Regions from separate parts of the Agrobacterium sp. 22-223-1 genome, predicted to be linked through region 3. Evidence: riboswitches for the same ligand, from Rfam matches in the RefSeq annotation. Region 3 holds a riboswitch; each other region holds the start of a gene.
The links. A riboswitch is a leader RNA that binds a small molecule or an ion and turns the genes downstream of it on or off. The one in region 3 is predicted to bind cobalamin.
Positions count from the first base shown of each region.

Region 1: linked by a shared signal. The riboswitch ahead of ACQZ60_RS18835 (ABC transporter substrate-binding protein) and the one ahead of ACQZ60_RS04255 (CbtB domain-containing protein) in region 3 are both predicted to bind cobalamin.
Region 2: linked by a shared signal. The riboswitch ahead of nrdH (glutaredoxin-like protein NrdH) and the one ahead of ACQZ60_RS04255 (CbtB domain-containing protein) in region 3 are both predicted to bind cobalamin.
Region 4: linked by a shared signal. The riboswitch ahead of metE (5-methyltetrahydropteroyltriglutamate--homocysteine S-methyltransferase) and the one ahead of ACQZ60_RS04255 (CbtB domain-containing protein) in region 3 are both predicted to bind cobalamin.

Region 1 covers NZ_JBNWCN010000004.1:293,156-297,363, forward strand. The annotation lists gene ACQZ60_RS18825 (ABC transporter ATP-binding protein) at 1-314, opposite strand, end outside; gene ACQZ60_RS18830 (FecCD family ABC transporter permease) at 311-1,339, opposite strand; gene ACQZ60_RS18835 (ABC transporter substrate-binding protein) at 1,336-2,367, opposite strand; cobalamin riboswitch at 2,526-2,760, opposite strand; gene ACQZ60_RS18840 (GNAT family N-acetyltransferase) at 2,800-3,678, opposite strand; gene argE (acetylornithine deacetylase) at 3,882-4,208, shown strand, end outside.
Region 2 covers NZ_JBNWCN010000001.1:6,385-10,592, reverse strand. The annotation lists gene nrdE (class 1b ribonucleoside-diphosphate reductase subunit alpha) at 1-1,958, opposite strand, end outside; gene nrdI (class Ib ribonucleoside-diphosphate reductase assembly flavoprotein NrdI) at 1,970-2,368, opposite strand; gene nrdH (glutaredoxin-like protein NrdH) at 2,381-2,602, opposite strand; cobalamin riboswitch at 2,859-3,081, opposite strand; gene ACQZ60_RS00035 (nucleoside triphosphate hydrolase) at 3,215-3,844, opposite strand; gene ACQZ60_RS00030 (ATP-binding cassette domain-containing protein) at 3,841-4,208, opposite strand, start outside.
Region 3 covers NZ_JBNWCN010000001.1:859,897-864,104, reverse strand. The annotation lists gene ACQZ60_RS04275 (GNAT family N-acetyltransferase) at 69-557, shown strand; gene ACQZ60_RS04270 (type 1 glutamine amidotransferase family protein) at 578-1,144, shown strand; gene ACQZ60_RS04265 (hypothetical protein) at 1,337-1,651, opposite strand; gene ACQZ60_RS04260 (CbtA family protein) at 1,656-2,366, opposite strand; gene ACQZ60_RS04255 (CbtB domain-containing protein) at 2,378-2,560, opposite strand; cobalamin riboswitch at 2,722-2,957, opposite strand; gene ACQZ60_RS04250 (c-type cytochrome) at 3,143-4,063, opposite strand; gene ACQZ60_RS04245 (c-type cytochrome) at 4,154-4,208, opposite strand, start outside.
Region 4 covers NZ_JBNWCN010000002.1:470,574-474,781, forward strand. The annotation lists gene ACQZ60_RS14255 (sugar ABC transporter permease) at 1-678, shown strand, start outside; gene ACQZ60_RS14260 (ATP-binding cassette domain-containing protein) at 697-1,479, shown strand; cobalamin riboswitch at 1,541-1,752, shown strand; gene metE (5-methyltetrahydropteroyltriglutamate--homocysteine S-methyltransferase) at 1,853-4,201, shown strand.

The DNA of each region.
Region 1 (4,208 bases), on a different contig from region 3:
AGATAGGGCGTGCGCCCAAGTTCCACCGCCTGTCGTGCGGTAATGCGTTCGGTGGTTTCGGCCTGCTGCTCCACGAAGGCGAGCCGGCGGGCAAGGTCTCGCCGTCCCAATGAGGCAAGCGGCTCACCCCCGAGCGTAACGTGCCCCCGGCGCGGCTTGCGAATACCCGCCAGCATGGAAAGCAGCGTGCTTTTGCCGGAACCGTTCGGTCCGATGACGCCGAGAAACTCACCGGAACCGACATCGAGTGAGACCCCGCGCACGATATCGATATTGCCGGCGTGGAAATGCAGGTCGTGAGCGGATAATTTCATGAACGCCCCCTCTTCTGCCCAAGGATGAAGGCAAAGGCGGGTGCGCCAACGAGCGCAGTGATGACACCGATGGGCAGCACCTGCCCCGGAATGACAATGCGCGAGAGAATATCCGCGACGATCATGAAAACCGCGCCGGTCAGCGCCGTCACCGGCAGCAATATACCATGGCGAACGCCGACGAAGATGCGTGCGGCATGCGGAATGACGAGGCCCACGAAGCCGATGGAGCCGACCAGCGATACCATCGCAGCCGTCATGATCGCCGAAACGGAGATCAGCACCGCATAGACCCAGCGCACCGGAATGCCGAGCGAGGCAGCAGCCTGACCGCCGAAGGCGAAGGCATCGAGCGCCCGGGCATACCAGAGACACACCGCAAGTCCCGCAAGGCTGACCGGCAGCGCCAGCCAGACATCCGGCCAGCGCACGCCCGAGAGGTTGCCCAGCAGCCAGAACATGATGCCGCGCGCCTGTTCGGCATTGGCGGATTTGGTGACGATGAAAGAGGTCATGGCATTAAACAGCTGCGACCCGGCCACCCCGGCCAGAATGATAGCGCTGTTGCCATGTCCCCCCCGCACCGCCAGAAGGCTGACCAGCGAAAACGCAACGAAGGCACCAATGAGCGCCCCGGCCGGCATCGTCAGGAACCCCGCTCCGAAGCCAAGCAACGCGACAGCGACGGCACCGGTGGAGGCGCCGGCGGAAATGCCGAGAATATAAGGATCGGCAAGCGGATTGCGCAAAAGCGATTGCAGCACCGCCCCGGCCAGCGCCAAAGAAGCGCCGCAACAGGCGGCAACAACGGCGCGGCTGAGGCGGTAACTCCAGACAATGCCCTCATCCAGCGGTTCCAGCGGATAGGTCGCATGGAAGACGCGGTTGGCGATTGTTTTCGCCACGACGTCAAAAGGAATGGCAGTCTCGCCGATGGCCGCCCCGGCCATCAGCGCGACGAGCAGCAGGGCGAGCGCGGCAAAAGCCAGCCCTACCCTGCCGAGATGGATGGAAAGACCGTTCACTTGGCGAGGCCGGCAGCCGAAATCGCCTCGGCCAGCGTTTCGATGCCTTCAATGGTGCGAATGGTCGGGTTCATCGCCTGCGCATCCATCTCGAACACATGACCTTCCTTGACGGCTGGCATGATGCTGGCCACGGGATCGGTGGCGAGGAACTTCAGCTTGACGGCGACATCGTCAGCCGGGAAACGGCGGCGATCCATCTTGCCGGCGACGATGATGGAGGGATTTGCCTTGGCGATGGTTTCCCAGCCGACGGTCGGCCATTCTTCATCGCTTTCGATGACGTTCTTTAAGCCCAACGCGGACATGATGTAGCCGGGGGCGCCATTGCGGCCGGCCACATAGGGATCGATATCCAGCTCGGCGCTGGAGAACCAGAAGACTGCCGAAAGCTTGCCATTTGCCGAGGCGATCTTGGCGCGGGCGGCTTCTTCACGCTTCTTCAGGTCGGCAACGACCTCTTCACCGCGATCCTGCACGTTGAAGATTTTGGCGAGATCGCGGATTTCCTGGTAAATCAGATCCATGGTGAAGACGGTGTTGCGCACGCCGTCACCGCCGCCGGAATTGTCCTTGCCCATGCAATCGGCGGGCGAGGTATAAACGGGAACGCCAAGCTCGGCGAATTGCGCCGGTGTTCCGACAACGCCTTCCGGGCCGATCTGCCACTGGAACTGCGTCGTCACGAGGTCCGGCTTCTTGCCGATGACCGCCTCAAAGCTCGGATCATTGTCAGCCAGACGCTCGACCCTGGCATTGGCCTCTTCGTAGCCCTTCAGAACCGGACCGATCCACAGCGCCGTGCCGACCACCTTGTCGGAAAGGCCGAGGAGGTAAAGAACCTCGGTCGTGCTCTGGCCGACGGACACGGTGCGGGCGGGTGCCTGCTTGAAGGTGATGTCCTGACCGCAGCTGTTGATCGTCAGGGGATAGGTGGTTTCGGCAGCATTGGCGCCGGCGACGGGCAAAGCCGCAAGCGCAGCGGCCAGAAAGCCGGCATGGACCGGCAGGCGTCTAGAATGAAACATGTGTTCTCCAGTCGAAAGTAAATCTTATTCCAGAGCAGCAGGCGTCAAAACGCGCAGCAACAGCGGGACGTCTTGTACGGAGAACGGCAATAGGACGCAAACGAAATGTTATGAAATAACATTACAATCTCCTCCTCCGGGCTTCCCCGCCCGTAACGATGGTTTATATTTCGACGGCAGGTCTCCTGGCTCACGGATTTGCGTCGCTCATCTGCCTTCCCGCATTCCGGAGAATACAGTGGCATGACGCCTTGAAGCGTCACGGGGATGAACGACAATCCGCTTACAGTTGCGGGGGCAGCCACGGCATTGGGCGAAAAAGATCGCCCGCACCATGTTCCCTATTAATCCCTTCGCCTTTCGGCTGCAGGAACCGTCGCTTTCTCACATAAGGGGCAAGAGGCGGGGCGTCAATTGCGATAGTGCCGCACCTCAGCACAAAGACGGGCCTGCCAGGGCGAAAATCTTTGCAGAACCGGAACCTGCCGGTTGCGGCGCGCCTTTCGACATGGCGGTGAGCGTTTCGATCACCACCAGCCCGGATTGCGCCAGGAACTCGGTCAGAAGACCGCTATCCCGCACGGCATCGAGACGGACAAGCTGATCGTCGAGATCGGAAAAATGTCGCCTCACCAACGCAATCGCATCCGCCTCGTCACCGGCGACGACCGGGCCGACAATATGGCCCCGCCCCGCTGCACGCCGCAATGCAAAGGCGGCAAGACGATCGGCCTCGAACAGGCCATAACCCGTATTTTCCCGGAGAAGGCGTTGCAGGACGCCCCGGCGCGAAACACCGAAAGCCGCGCGATCCAAATCCGCCACGGCGGACAAATGATCCTCGGACAGCGGCTCGATTCTCTGTTTTCTTCCAAGTGTCGGCATCTCGGCAGGGCAGCGCGCCTTGCCGCGCAGGAGATGTACTTTTTCGGTATCTCCGGAAAAACCCAGCCGTGCGAAAAGCCGTCGCGAGGCTTCCGTTGCGTTCAACCGCAGGGCGGCGTCAGAGTGACCCGCGATGAGTTGGCCCACCAGCCATGGCGCAACGCCCTGCCTCTGCAAACGGGGGGAAACGATGACCATGCCGACCGTCGCGAAACCCTCATCATAAGGAAACAGCATTGCCGTTGCGACAACGCGATCGATTTCGTCAAGCGCGGCAAGCCCGACGCCGCACTGCCGCAGGAAACACCATTCGTTCGCGTGATATCGCCATCCGACAGCCATGGACAAAGCATGCAGATGATCGGCCTCCACATCGGCGATATCCACTGTCCGCAACTCGAAACTATCGACTTTGAGCAGCTCCATGACAAACGGCTCTCATTCCCTCCGGCGCGGAACCTTGATCCCGGCAGCCCAGTTCACGACATCCGAAGATAACCAGCCTCGTCAGCAGGAATTTTCCGAAAGCGCTGGAAGGACACAACAATCTACTGAAATCACCCGTATTTCAGCAGATAAACGCCGCAGGCCGCTCTAAGCTTTTCGGCGTTGAAGCGACGGAGACAGCCATGAACGCAATCGACATTCTGGAGCGTCTTGTCGGCTTCCCGTCGGTGGTCGGAACCGCCAATGGCGACATTGCCGGATGGATCGCCGATTATCTGGAAAGCCACGGCGCGAAAGTATCGCTGCTTGCCGGCCCGGAAGGCGACCGCGCCAATCTCTTCGCCAGCTTCGGCCCGACCGATGCCAGCGGATACATCTTGTCCGGCCATATGGATGTGGTGCCTGCCGGTGAGCCGGAATGGTCCTCCGATCCCTTCACGCTGAGAACTGAAGGCGAGCGCCTCTACGGACGCGGAACCACCGACATGAAAGGGTTTCTGGCCACGGTT
Region 2 (4,208 bases), 850 kb from region 3:
ATGATCTTTTCGGGGCCGATCTCATAGGCGTCCTGATAATATTCGAGATTGTCGTTCGAGAGATAGGAAGCCGGGTAATAAACGCGGCCGATCTTGCCCTCTTTGCGGATTTCGATCTTCGAGACGATCGGATGAATGGAGGAGGTGGAGTGGTTGATGTAGGAGATCGAGCCTGTCGGCGGCACGGCCTGAAGGTTCTGGTTATAGAGACCAGACGCCATGACGTCCTTCTTCAAAACTGCCCAGTCCTCCTGTGTCGGAATGGCGATGCCGGCTTTCTCAAACAGCACCTTCACTTTTTCGGTCGCAGGCAGCCATTCCCGGTCGGTATATTTGTCGAAATATTCGCCCGAGGCATATTTGGAATTCTCAAAGCCCTTGAAGCTATGGCCCCGTTCCACGGCCAGCCGGTTGCTGGCGCGGATGGCGTGATAGGTCACGGTGTAGAAATAGATATTGGTGAAATCGACGCCTTCTTCAGAACCGTAGAAGATGCGTTCGCGCGCCAGATAACCGTGCAGGTTCATCTGGCCAAGCCCGATGGCGTGGCTGGCATCATTGCCCTTTTCCACCGAAGGAACGGAGGAAATATGGCTCATGTCCGACACGGCCGTCAGCGCCCGGATGGAGGTCTCGATAGTCTTGCCGAAATCGGCGGAGTCCATCGCCGAGGCGATGTTGAGTGATCCGAGATTGCAGGAAATATCCTTGCCCATATGGCTATAGGACAGATCGGCGTTGAACTCGCTCGCTTCGCTGACCTGCAGGATTTCCGAGCAGAGATTGCTCATGCTGATGCGGCCGGCAACCGGATTGGCGCGGTTCACCGTATCCTCGAACATGATGTAGGGGTAACCGCTCTCGAACTGGATTTCGGCGATCACCTGGAAGAATTCGCGCGCCTTGATCTTCTTCTTGCGGATGCGGCTATCGGCGACCATTTCATGATATTTTTCGGTGACCGAAATTTCGGTCAACGGCACGCCATAGACACGCTCCACATCATAGGGCGAGAACAGGTACATATCCTCATTGTTCCTGGCGAGCTCGAAGGTAATGTCAGGGATCACCACGCCGAGCGACAGGGTCTTGATGCGGATTTTTTCGTCGGCATTTTCGCGCTTGGTATCGAGGAAACGCATGATATCCGGGTGATGGGCATGCAGATAGACCGCGCCCGCACCTTGGCGCGCGCCAAGCTGGTTGGCATAGGAAAAACTATCCTCCAGCAGCTTCATGACAGGAATGACACCGGACGACTGGTTTTCGATCTGTTTGATCGGCGCTCCGAATTCGCGGATATTGGTCAGGGACAGCGCCACGCCGCCGCCGCGCTTGGAAAGCTGCAACGCCGAATTGATGGAGCGGCCGATGCTTTCCATATTGTCTTCCACACGCAGCAGAAAACACGAGACCAGTTCACCACGGCTCTTTTTGCCGGCGTTGAGGAAGGTCGGCGTTGCTGGCTGGAAGCGGCCGGAAATGATCTCATCGACCAGATTGCGGGCGAGCTGCTCATCGCCGCGCGCAAGGGCCAGCGCCACCATGCAGACGCGATCCTCGTAACGCTCCAGATAACGTTTTCCGTCGAAGGTCTTCAGCGTGTAGGAGGTGTAATATTTGAAGGCGCCGAGAAAGGTCGGGAAGCGGAACTTCCGGGCATAGGCTTCGTCATAGAGGTCACGGACGAAATTGAAGGAATACTGATCCAGCACTTCCTGTTCGTAATATCCCTCAGTCACCAGATAATCGAACTTTTCCCTGAGGTTATGGAAAAATACGGTGTTCTGGTTGACGTGCTGGAGGAAATATTGCCGGGCGGCCAGGCGATCCTTGTCGAGCTGGATCTTCCCGTTCTCGTCGTAAAGGTTCAGCATCGCGTTCAGCGCGTGGTAGTCCAGAGCCGCATCGAGCGGTTTCTGGGATGCGGCTGCCGGCTGTTTGGCGTCCTTGCGCATGGCGCTCGAGGTCAGCGTGTCCAAAATCGTTCCAATCCATGTTTGACGTTGGCGACATCTTCCTCCGTGCCGAGAAGCTCGAAGCGATAGAGAAACGGCACGGCGCATTTGCGCGAGACGATATCTCCGGCGGATGCGAAAGCTGCGCCAAAATTCGTGTTTCCCGCCGCGATGACGCCGCGAATGAGATTTCGGTTGGAGGGCTCGTTCAAAAACCGGATGACCGGCTTTGGCACGGCCCCTTTCGTGCCACCACCCCCATAGGTGGGGGTGACCAGCACATAGGGCTCGGACACATGGGGAACATCTTCCTCAACGCCAAGCGGCAGGCGAAACAGACGCCGTCCCAGTTTCAGAAGGAAACGATGGGTGTTTTCAGAACGGCTGGAATAATAGACGATCAGGCCCATCGCGCCGCCGCCTCAGCTGATCGAGCCGATCATATCCGGCCGGAAACCCGCCCAATGGCGTTCGCCGGCAACAACCACGGGCACCTGCATGTAGCCGAGGCCACGCACATGATCGAGCGCATCCGCATCTTCGGAAATATCGACGATCTCATAGGGGACACCGATGCGGTCGAGAGCGCGATAGGTGGCGATGCATTGGACGCAGGCGGGCTTGCTGTAAACGGTGACGGTCATGATTTCCTCTCTCGAAGCCGATTTCGGACAAGGCTCAACATTGCCGATTGCAATCGCAATCGGGCGGCGATGGATCTGTCATTAGGGTGGGCGTGCGCGGCTTTTAGCCACGTAAAATCACTCTCTACGCCGACGAGCGCAGCAACTTAAACAAATGCACTGGCATGACTTCACCCCGAAGCTTGTTCTGGAGGGGGCAGAAAAGGGCGCACGCAAATCATTTGCGTCATACACCTTCCTCCGGACACCCCGCCCGTGGACGTTTGCGCTCAAGGCAGGTCTCCTGACTTGCGGGTCACAACATCTATTCCGGCCTTCCCGGAGCTTTTGACCCCAGTGACCCAAATCGGAACGATGCTCACCGCTTACAGTTGCGGGGGCAGTTTCGGCCTTGCTCCGCCATATGGCGTTACGCACCGAATTCCCGTCTTAGCTCCCGACCCTTGCGAATCGGAAGAACCTCGAACACCACATATAGTATATGAGGAAATTTTCGCGTCAATAAATAGACACACAAAAGCCCCACCCTGTGGATCAAAAAGATTCAACACATGGTCAACAAAGGCTTAACGGCACATGCGTGCCGCCGCTCAAACAGAGAAAAGCGTTAATCTATTCCCAGATATCGATGCGGATATCGGCGGGACGGGCGTTTTCAATCACCCTTTTTCCGTTCGGAAGATCGTTTTCGAAAAGTTTGGCGTGGATATGGGCCTCATCGAGACCATAGCCCTGCCACCTTTTCCTCAGCCTCTCCTCAAGCACCGCGACGGACGGCCCGACAAAAATGGTGAGGTCGAAGCTCTTGGAAAGAGTTGTCCACGGCGCCTCGTCCAGTAGCAGATAATTGCCTTCAGCGAGGATAAAGCGTGTTTCCGGCGCAACCGCACGAGCAGACGCTATAGCGATTTCACGGGAACGGTCGAAAACCGGAACAAGCACCTCTTGCCCGCCCTTGCGGACGGCGGAGACGATATCGAGGAAACCGCGCACGTCGAATGTTTCCGGCGCGCCTTTTCGCGGCAGCAGCCCCCGCTCTTCAAGGATGCCATTGTCCATATGGAAGCCATCCATGGGCAGGACGGCGGCCGTTTCGTCCCATGCCAGCAAAGCATCACAAAGGGCATCCGCCAGCGTGGATTTGCCGGCCCCAGGGGGACCGGCAATAGCGACGATAAAACGGGATTTACCTTTTGCCCGCCGAAGAACGTCTTCGGCGATCGTTTCAAGCTTCAGCGTCATGCGGCAAGCGTTTCCTTCGGCGCTTCCTTGGCGCCCGTCATGAAGGCGACGGCGTCGGACATGGAGTAGTCCTTCGGATTGATGACGCAGAGGCGCTTGCCGAGCCGGTGGATATGGATGCGATCCGCGACCTCGAAGACATGCGGCATGTTGTGCGAGATGAGGACAATCGGCAGGCCGCGCGAGCGAACGTCCAGGATAAGCTCCAGAACACGCCGGCTTTCCTTGACACCAAGTGCTGCCGTCGGCTCGTCAAGAATGACGACCTTGGAGCCGAAGGCCGCTGCACGCGCCACAGCCACACCCTGACGCTGACCGCCGGAGAGGGTTTCCACTGCCTGATTGATGTTCTGAATCGTCATCA
Region 3 (4,208 bases):
CGCCGTCAGGCGGCTTTGTTGTTTCTCAAGCGTCCTGACGGCACCGATAAGACCAAAGGACCGAAAAAATGACCGAAGATAGCTCCCTTACACTGGAAAGACCGCCCGTCGTCATCATTCGTGGCGCACGCAAGACGGATTTGCCCGAGCTCAACGAGATGATCACGCTGCTTGCCTCCTACCACGGCGATGCGGCGGCGATCACCCCGGCGAAACTGGAACGCGACCTGTTCGGTCCGCTGCCCTGGGTGCATGGGCTGGTTGCGGAAGCCGATGGCGCGCTGATCGGTTACGCCCTGCTTCTGCCGCTCTACAGGGCGCAGGAAGGCCGGCGCGGGCTTGAGCTGCATCATCTCTTCGTGCGTGACGGGCATCGCGGCCATGGCACCGGCCAGCATCTGGTTTCCCGCGCCCGCGATATCGCCAAACGCCTCGGTTGCGACTATCTTTCCGTCAGCGCCACGACCGGCAATGTCGCGGCGCATCGCTTCTACGAAAACATGGATTTCGCGCCCCGGCCGGTTACCGGCATGCGCTACATGCAGTCCATCGCCTGATTAAAACCACGGAGACGGCCATGACACGGATCGCCATTGCGCTGGCGCAGGATTTTGCGGACTGGGAACCGGCGCTGCTTGCTGCGGCAGCCCGCAGCTATCTCGGCGTCGAGATCGTCTATGCCACGCCCGATGGCCGGCCGGTAACGTCCATGGGCGGGCTGACCGTGACGCCTGACACATCCTATGACGCGCTTGATCCGGCCGGCATCGATGCGCTCGTCATTCCCGGCGGCTTGAGCTGGGAAAAGGGAACGGCTGTCGATCTTGGCGGGCTGGTGCACCGGTTTCGCGACAGGAACCGGCTGGTTGCCGGCATCTGCGCGGCGGCAAGCGCGCTCGGCGGCACGGGCGTGCTGAACGATGTCGCCCATACCGGCAATTCGCTGGCATCGCACAAGGCCTATGCCGTCTATAGCGGCGAATCGCTCTACCGCGACCAGCCGAAAGCGGTTAGCGATCGCGGCATCATCACCGCCGCCGGCAGCGCGCCGGTCAGTTTCGCTGTGGAAATCCTGAAACACCTCGGCCTCTTTGGTCCGGAAGCCGAGGCGGAACTTCAGGTTTTTGCGGCGGAGCATCGCTGAGGCGGACGCTGATATTGTGGGCCACGTAAGCCCGCCCGCCCTCATTCCTGTGCTTGTCACAGGAATCTAGCCAGCCCAAGTCCTTGGGCTGAAAGGACTCTTCCCGCCGCGCGGACGAGCGTCGGCTGGATTCCTGTGACAAGCACAGGAATGAGGTGGTGCAAAATACAAGCGTCTTGGCACCCTCACTCATCACCTCCGATCCAGCACCCGGCATACGCGCGCCGCTGGCTCCTCACCCTCCCCGGCAATCGCCCGGCGAATATCGCGGCTGTTCAGATGCAGGCTGCGGCCGGCGGGTAAATTTGCACGTTTTATCTTGGTGAGCGCCGCAGCGATAAAAGCGGCCTCGTGTTCATGAAAACAGGCAAGAGCCGCCTCGCGATCCGGGGTCGCCCCAAGGACTGCCTTGAAGGCAAGGCGGTGCACGGCGCAGAAAGCGCCGTGACCGGGGACGGCAAAACGCAGCGCATCGAGCTCCTCACTCCATTCCGCTGCGTCCTGCATGGATTTACGCCGACTGGAAGCGCTTCAGGAAAAACGCGCTCAATGTTCCGAGCAAAGCCCAGAAAACGAAGCTGGTCACGGTGGCGGCGACGATGAACTGACGCTCCAGCGGCAGCGGCGCCAGCGCATGTTCGCCTTCCGGCGGCAAGGGTGCGCCGACCACATGCGGTGCGACGATCAACACCAGCGCCAATACGATTGCCCAGGGTTCGCGGCGGAACGCGATCAGCGCAATGCCGCCCGCGGTTGCGGCAACCGTCGCAAGCCACCAGATCTGCCGCGCCTCAAGTGCGGCGGCCGGGCTGCCCGGCAGTTCCGGCGGCAGGCCGATCATCGGGGCCAGCATGACGGCGGCAAAGCCAGCAACGCCCCAGAGAAGGCCTTCGCGCCAGCCGCCATTCGTGCCACGCAGCGAAATGAGGCCGGTCAGCACCAACGCATAACCGATAGCGGTCAGCACATTAGCGGCGACGGTATAGGCGGTGCGCTCGAAGCCATCGGCCGGAGCCCAGGCCTCGTCATTGTGCTCATGGGCGGGAACGGCAGCACCGGGGGCCGTCGCATCATGGCTGTGGGGCGCTTCGCCGGCGCTTTCATAGGTTTCCGCCTGAAGGATGAGCGGCGTCGTGCCGAAAGCCTGCATGGCCGAAACGGCGAAACCGCCGAGAATGCCGACGAGAACGGCGGTAAAGACGATATTGCGAAAAGACGACATGCCGTTTCCCCTCAATGGCAGGGGAAGGCGTTGGCATGACGCGTGTCATGCGCGGCGTTATGAACGGCCTCCACATGGGAAAAGCCGACAAAACCGACAACGAACAGGCCAAGCACGATCGCCGTCAGCGATTGCGCGAAGCTGGTTGTTTTTGCGGAAACGGCGGCGTTGGCCGTATTCTGGTTGATGGACATGGTGACCCCTCTCCGGCGCGACCCCGCGCCTTTGGACGCGGCCGCACGGCAAAGGGCCGTCGAGCCGCTACGATACACTTCACCACGGGGATACGAGACTGACACAGGGAGGCGTCGATCCCGCCACCCTGAAATTCCGCTCTTCCGGACACCCCGCCGGCATGGATATTTCCGCGATGGCAGGTCTCCTGGCTTACGGGTCAAAACCTGAAACACCTTCCCGGCGTCACCCTCTCTGGAAACCCTCGGTTCCCGGCGAGATGGCTTGCCAGTGGCATTTCGTTTCAGGCTCTCCGCTCACAGTTGCGGGGGCAGCCACGAATGAGGATTTCTCCCTATCGTGTTCCCTTTTCACCTTCCGGAACGCCCGGAAGGAACCATCACAGGATTGTTATCCGATGGGCGGGGTCGGGAGTCAATGGTGGGCCTGACTTCGAACTGCACGCCGTCGCCTGCACCTCCGTCACCCCGGACTAGATCCGGGGTCCAGCGCGATCAAGTCCTTGATCGCAAGAGACTCTTCTCACGGCGCAGCCGCGCCGTGGCTGGATGCCGGATCTAGTCCGGCATGACGGCTGAGGATTACCGCGACGGTATGGCCTTCAGATAGGCGGCAATCGCATCGCGGTCTTCAGGCGTCAGATGCGCCATGTTCTGCTGCACCTTGACCATGGAGCCGCCGACGCTGTCGAATTCCGGGGTGAAGCCGTTTTCCAGATAGCTGGCAATATCGGCCTCGGCCCAGCTGCCGATGCTTTGCGAGCCGGGGGTAATGTCGGGAATGCGGCCCTCGCCTTCCGGGTTGGGCCCGCCGGCCAGCCACTTGTCTTTCACGAAACCGCCAAGCGCGTTGCGCGGCGTGTGGCATTCGCCGCAATGGCCCGGCCCTTCCACCAGATATTGGCCGCGCAGCAATTCGGCATTGGCATTGGCAAGCTCGACGCGGGGCCGCGCCGAGGGGTCGAAATAAAGGAATTTCCAGCCGCCCAGCGCCATGCGCAGATTGAAGGGAAACGGCAACTCGTGATCCGGCGCATCGTTCTGGCTGGCCGGCAGGGCTTTCAGATAACCGAAGAGATCGTTGATGTCCTTCTGCGTCATGCGGGCATAGGAGGCATAGGGAAAGGACGGGTAGAGATGTTCGCCGTTCCTGCCCACACCGCGCGTCATCGCATCGCCGAATTCCGCCAGCGTCCAGCCGCCGATGCCATGCTGCGGATCGGAGGAAATATTGGGGACATGGAAGGTGCCGAAGGGGCTTTTCAGCGCCTGCCCGCCCGAAAGCGTCAACAGCGCCTCACCTTTCGCATCGGGCGCGGCATGGCAGCTTGCGCAGCCGCCCGCCCAGAACAGCGTTTCGCCGTTGGCCAGATCCGGTTCGCCCAGGCTGACCCAGTGGCTGGGCGCCTGCCGCTGAGGCGCGGTGACCCAGGCGAATATGCCGTAGCCCGCAATGGCCGCGACGACGGCCCCGCCCGCGAGTTTCGTCCAGATGGAGGACATGCCCCTCTCCCCATTCTCACCTGACCCGGTCAGATGTCTTTCGTGCCTGAGAAAACGCCGCCGGTACGCGGCGTTTCCAAAGTGTTGCGATTATTTCTTCAGACGATAGGTCTGGTGGCAGGTGCCGCAATCGGCGCCGAGCGTC
Region 4 (4,208 bases), on a different contig from region 3:
GCCATCCTGAACTCCCGCCATCAGCGCCGGCGTTTCGGCTTTCCGTTGCGGCCCGTCTGGGCGGAGTATTTTCTGGCCGCGCTCGGTTGCCTCGTCGTCATCGGTTTCGTGGCGGTGGTCAACAGCTACCCATGGCCGATCAACATCGCCCGCAACTATGCCGATGCCAATGGCATGGCCTGGCCTGAAGGCGGTCTGTTCATTTCGCACGGCATCGCCATTCCGGTGCTGATGGCGCTTGCCGTCGGTGCGGTCATGACCTTCATCGCCACGCGACTGCGCTTCGGCCGTTATGTCTTCGCCATCGGCGGCAACCCGGAAGCGGCCGAACTCGCCGGCATCAAGACCCGCTGGGTGACGGTGAAGATCTTCACGCTGATGGGCGTTCTGTGCGCCATCGCGGCGGCCATCTCGACCGCCCGCCTCAATGCCGCCACCAATGCCCAGGGCGAGCTGGACGAGCTTTACACCATCGCGGCGGCCGTCATCGGCGGCACCTCGCTTGCCGGTGGTGTCGGAACCATAGCGGGCGCGATGCTCGGCGCGCTCGTCATGCAGTCGCTGCAATCCGGCATGGTGCTGGTGGGCATCGATACGCCCTTCCAGCGCATCGTCGTCGGTGTGGTTCTGGTCGTCGCCGTCTGGCTCGACACCATCTACCGCGCCCGCGCCAAGTAAGAACCGAGGAGAACTCCTATGACGGACCAAGTCACGCCCCTCGTGGAAATGCGCAATATTTCCATTTCCTTCGGCGGCATCCATGCGGTGGAAAACGCTTCTGTCGATCTTTTCCCCGGTGAGGTGGTCGCCCTTCTCGGCCACAATGGCGCGGGCAAATCGACCCTTATCAAAATTCTCTCCGGCGCCTATCGGCGCGATGGCGGCGATATTCTCATCAACGGCGAGGATGCCGATATCCGCAATCCCCGCGATGCCAAGAAATACGGCATCGAGACCATCTACCAGACGCTGGCCGTGGCCGACAATGTCGATGCGGCGGCCAATCTTTATCTCGGCCGCGAGCTGAAGACGAAATGGGGCACGCTTGACGATGTCGCCATGGAAGCCTCGGCCCGCGAGGTCATGGGGCGTCTCAACCCCAATTTCCGGCGATTCAAGGAGCCGGTGAAGGCGTTGTCCGGCGGCCAGCGGCAATCCGTTGCCATCGCCCGCGCCATTCTGTTCGATGCCCGCATCCTCATCATGGACGAGCCGACGGCCGCACTCGGGCCGCAGGAAACGGCGCAGGTGGGCGATCTCGTCAAGGAGCTGAAACGGCAGGGCATCGGCATCTTCCTCATCAGCCACGATATTCACGATGTCTTCGATCTGGCCGACCGGGTCTTCGTGATGAAGAACGGCAAGGTGGTGGGCCATGCCCGCACGCAGGATGTCACCAAGGACGAGGTGCTTGGCATGATCATTCTGGGCAAGGTGCCGACCGGTGCGGTGCCGGGGCCGGGTGCGGTCGCGCTCTGAACTCAGTGAAATAAAGATATAAAGATTTCTTTATGTCTATTGACATCGTGGCACCCGTGGTGAGAAATGCGGGTGTCATGGTTCTCCGGGCTTGTTTGTTCGATCCCGGAGCTAAGAGGGAATCCGGTGCGCCGACGATCGGCAAGACCGGAGCTGCCCCCGCAACTGTAAGCGGCGAGCCTTTGTCCAACACGTCACTGGGGTAAACCCCGGGAAGACGGACAAAGGCGACGACCCGTAAGCCAGGAGACCTGCCAGGACAAAATAACGTCCACGGGCGGGGTGTCCCGGTGGTTGCTGCTATGGTCCGGCACAGGCCGGGCCTGCACGCGTCCGCTTTACCCATGCCCCCACAACCAAATGGGGTATGACAATGCCAGACAAGACCATTCCAGTCGCATCGCTCGGTTTTCCGAGGATCGGACGCCATCGCGAACTGAAGTTCGCGCTTGAAGGCTTCTGGTCCGGCAAGATTTCCGAGACGGAACTGCTCGAAACCGCAGCTAGGCTGCGCGCCGAAAACTGGGCGCTTCAGCGTGAGAAGGGGATTACCCATATCCCGTCCAACGATTTCTCCCTTTACGATCACGTTCTCGATACGGCCGTGATGGTGGGCGCCATTCCATCCCTTTATGGATGGGCGGGTGGGGATGTTTCCCTCTCCAACTATTTCGCCATGGCGCGCGGCAGCCAGAGCGAAGGGCATGCAGGCTGCGGCCATGGGCATGAAGGACATTCGCATCATGGTCAGGGCGTTCCCGCGCTGGAAATGACCAAATGGTTCGACACCAACTATCACTACATGGTGCCGGAGGTTTCAGAGGATCAGCATTTCGTGCTCACCTCGCAAAAGCCGGTCGACCACTTCCTTGAGGCGAAGGCGCTCGGCATCCATACGCGTCCGGTCATTCTCGGCCCGGTCACGTTCCTGAAACTCGCCAAGGCGCGCGAGGCAGCCTTCAAGCCTCTCGATCTGCTGGCAAGGTTGCTGCCCGTCTATGAAGAGCTGCTGCGTCGCCTGCGCGCGGCCGGTGCGGACTGGGTGCAGATCGATGAGCCGGTCGCCGTGCTCGATCTTTCCGAGGGGGAGCGGCACGCGCTGGCCGTGGCCTATCGGGCTTTGTCGAAGGCCGCGCCGGATTTGAAAATCCTGCTCGCCACCTATTTCGGTGGGCTTGAGGATAATCTCGAAGCCGTCGCAGCGCTTCCGGTCGCGGGCCTTCATGTCGATCTGGTGCGAGCGCCCGATGCGCTGGAGGCGGTGTTGAAGGCTTTGCCGGGAAATCGCGTCCTGTCGCTGGGTGTCATCGACGGCCGCAACATCTGGCGCGCTGATCTCGCTGCAATTATTACCCGATTGGAACCCGCCATCGCGGCACGCGGTGCGGCGGCGTTTCAGATCGCGCCGTCCTGCTCGCTGCTGCATGTCCCGGTCGATCTCGAACTGGAAACCGGCCTCGATGCCGATCTGAAAAGCTGGCTTTCCTTCGCCACCCAGAAGCTCGGCGAACTTGCCGCGCTTGGCAGGGCTCTCGGTGAGGGCAAGGCTGCTGTCGCGACGGAACTGGAGGCTGCCTCCAAGGCCGTTGCCGCGCGTGCATCCTCGCCGAAGGTAACGGACGTCGCCGTGCAGAAGCGTATTGCGACGATTGGCGAGGCCGACAGGAAGCGGGTGAGCCCGTTTGCCGAGCGGCAGAAAGTGCAATCGCAGGCCATTGCGCTGCCGCTTTTCCCGACGACGACCATCGGCTCCTTCCCGCAGACGCCGGAGGTGCGCAAGGCCAGATCGGCGCATTCCAAGGGCGCGCTGACGGATGCGCAATATGAAAAATTCCTGCAGAAGGAAACCGAAATGACCATTCGCTGGCAGGAGGAAATCGGTCTCGACGTTCTCGTCCACGGCGAGTTCGAGCGCAATGACATGGTGCAATATTTCGGCGAACAGCTTTCCGGCTTCGCTTTCACCCAGCATGCCTGGGTGCAGAGTTACGGCTCGCGTTATGTGCGCCCGCCCATCATTTTCGGCGATGTGTCGCGTCCGAAAGCGATGACGGTTCGCTGGTGGGAATATTCCCAGTCGCTCACCGACAAACCCGTCAAGGGCATGCTGACCGGGCCGGTGACGATCCTCAACTGGTCCTTCGTCCGCGACGATATCGCCAGAAGCCTGACATGCCGCCAGATCGCGCTCGCCATCCGCGATGAGGTCAATGATCTCGAAGCGGCCGGTGCGCAGATGATCCAGATCGATGAGGCAGCTCTTCGCGAAGGACTGCCGCTTCGGCACCGGCATTGGCAGGATTATCTCGGCTGGGCGGTGGAATGCTTCCGCATTTGCTCCAGCGGTGTGGGCGACCGCACACAGGTTCACACCCATATGTGCTATTCCGAATTCAACCAGATCATCGATGCCATTGCTGCCATGGACGCCGACGTGATCTCCATCGAGACCTCGCGTTCGAAGATGGAATTGCTGGATGCGTTTCGGACCTACAAATACCCGAACCAGATCGGTCCCGGCGTTTACGACATCCATTCCCCGCGTGTGCCGGCGGTTGGAGAAATGGTCGATCTTCTGGCGCTGGCGCGAGAGCGGCTTGACGACCGGCAGCTCTGGATCAATCCGGATTGCGGCCTGAAGACGCGTAAATGGGAAGAGGTCAGGCCGGCACTGGTCAACATGGTCGCCGCCGCTGCCGAGCTTCGCCGCGCGGTGCTCTGATATGAAT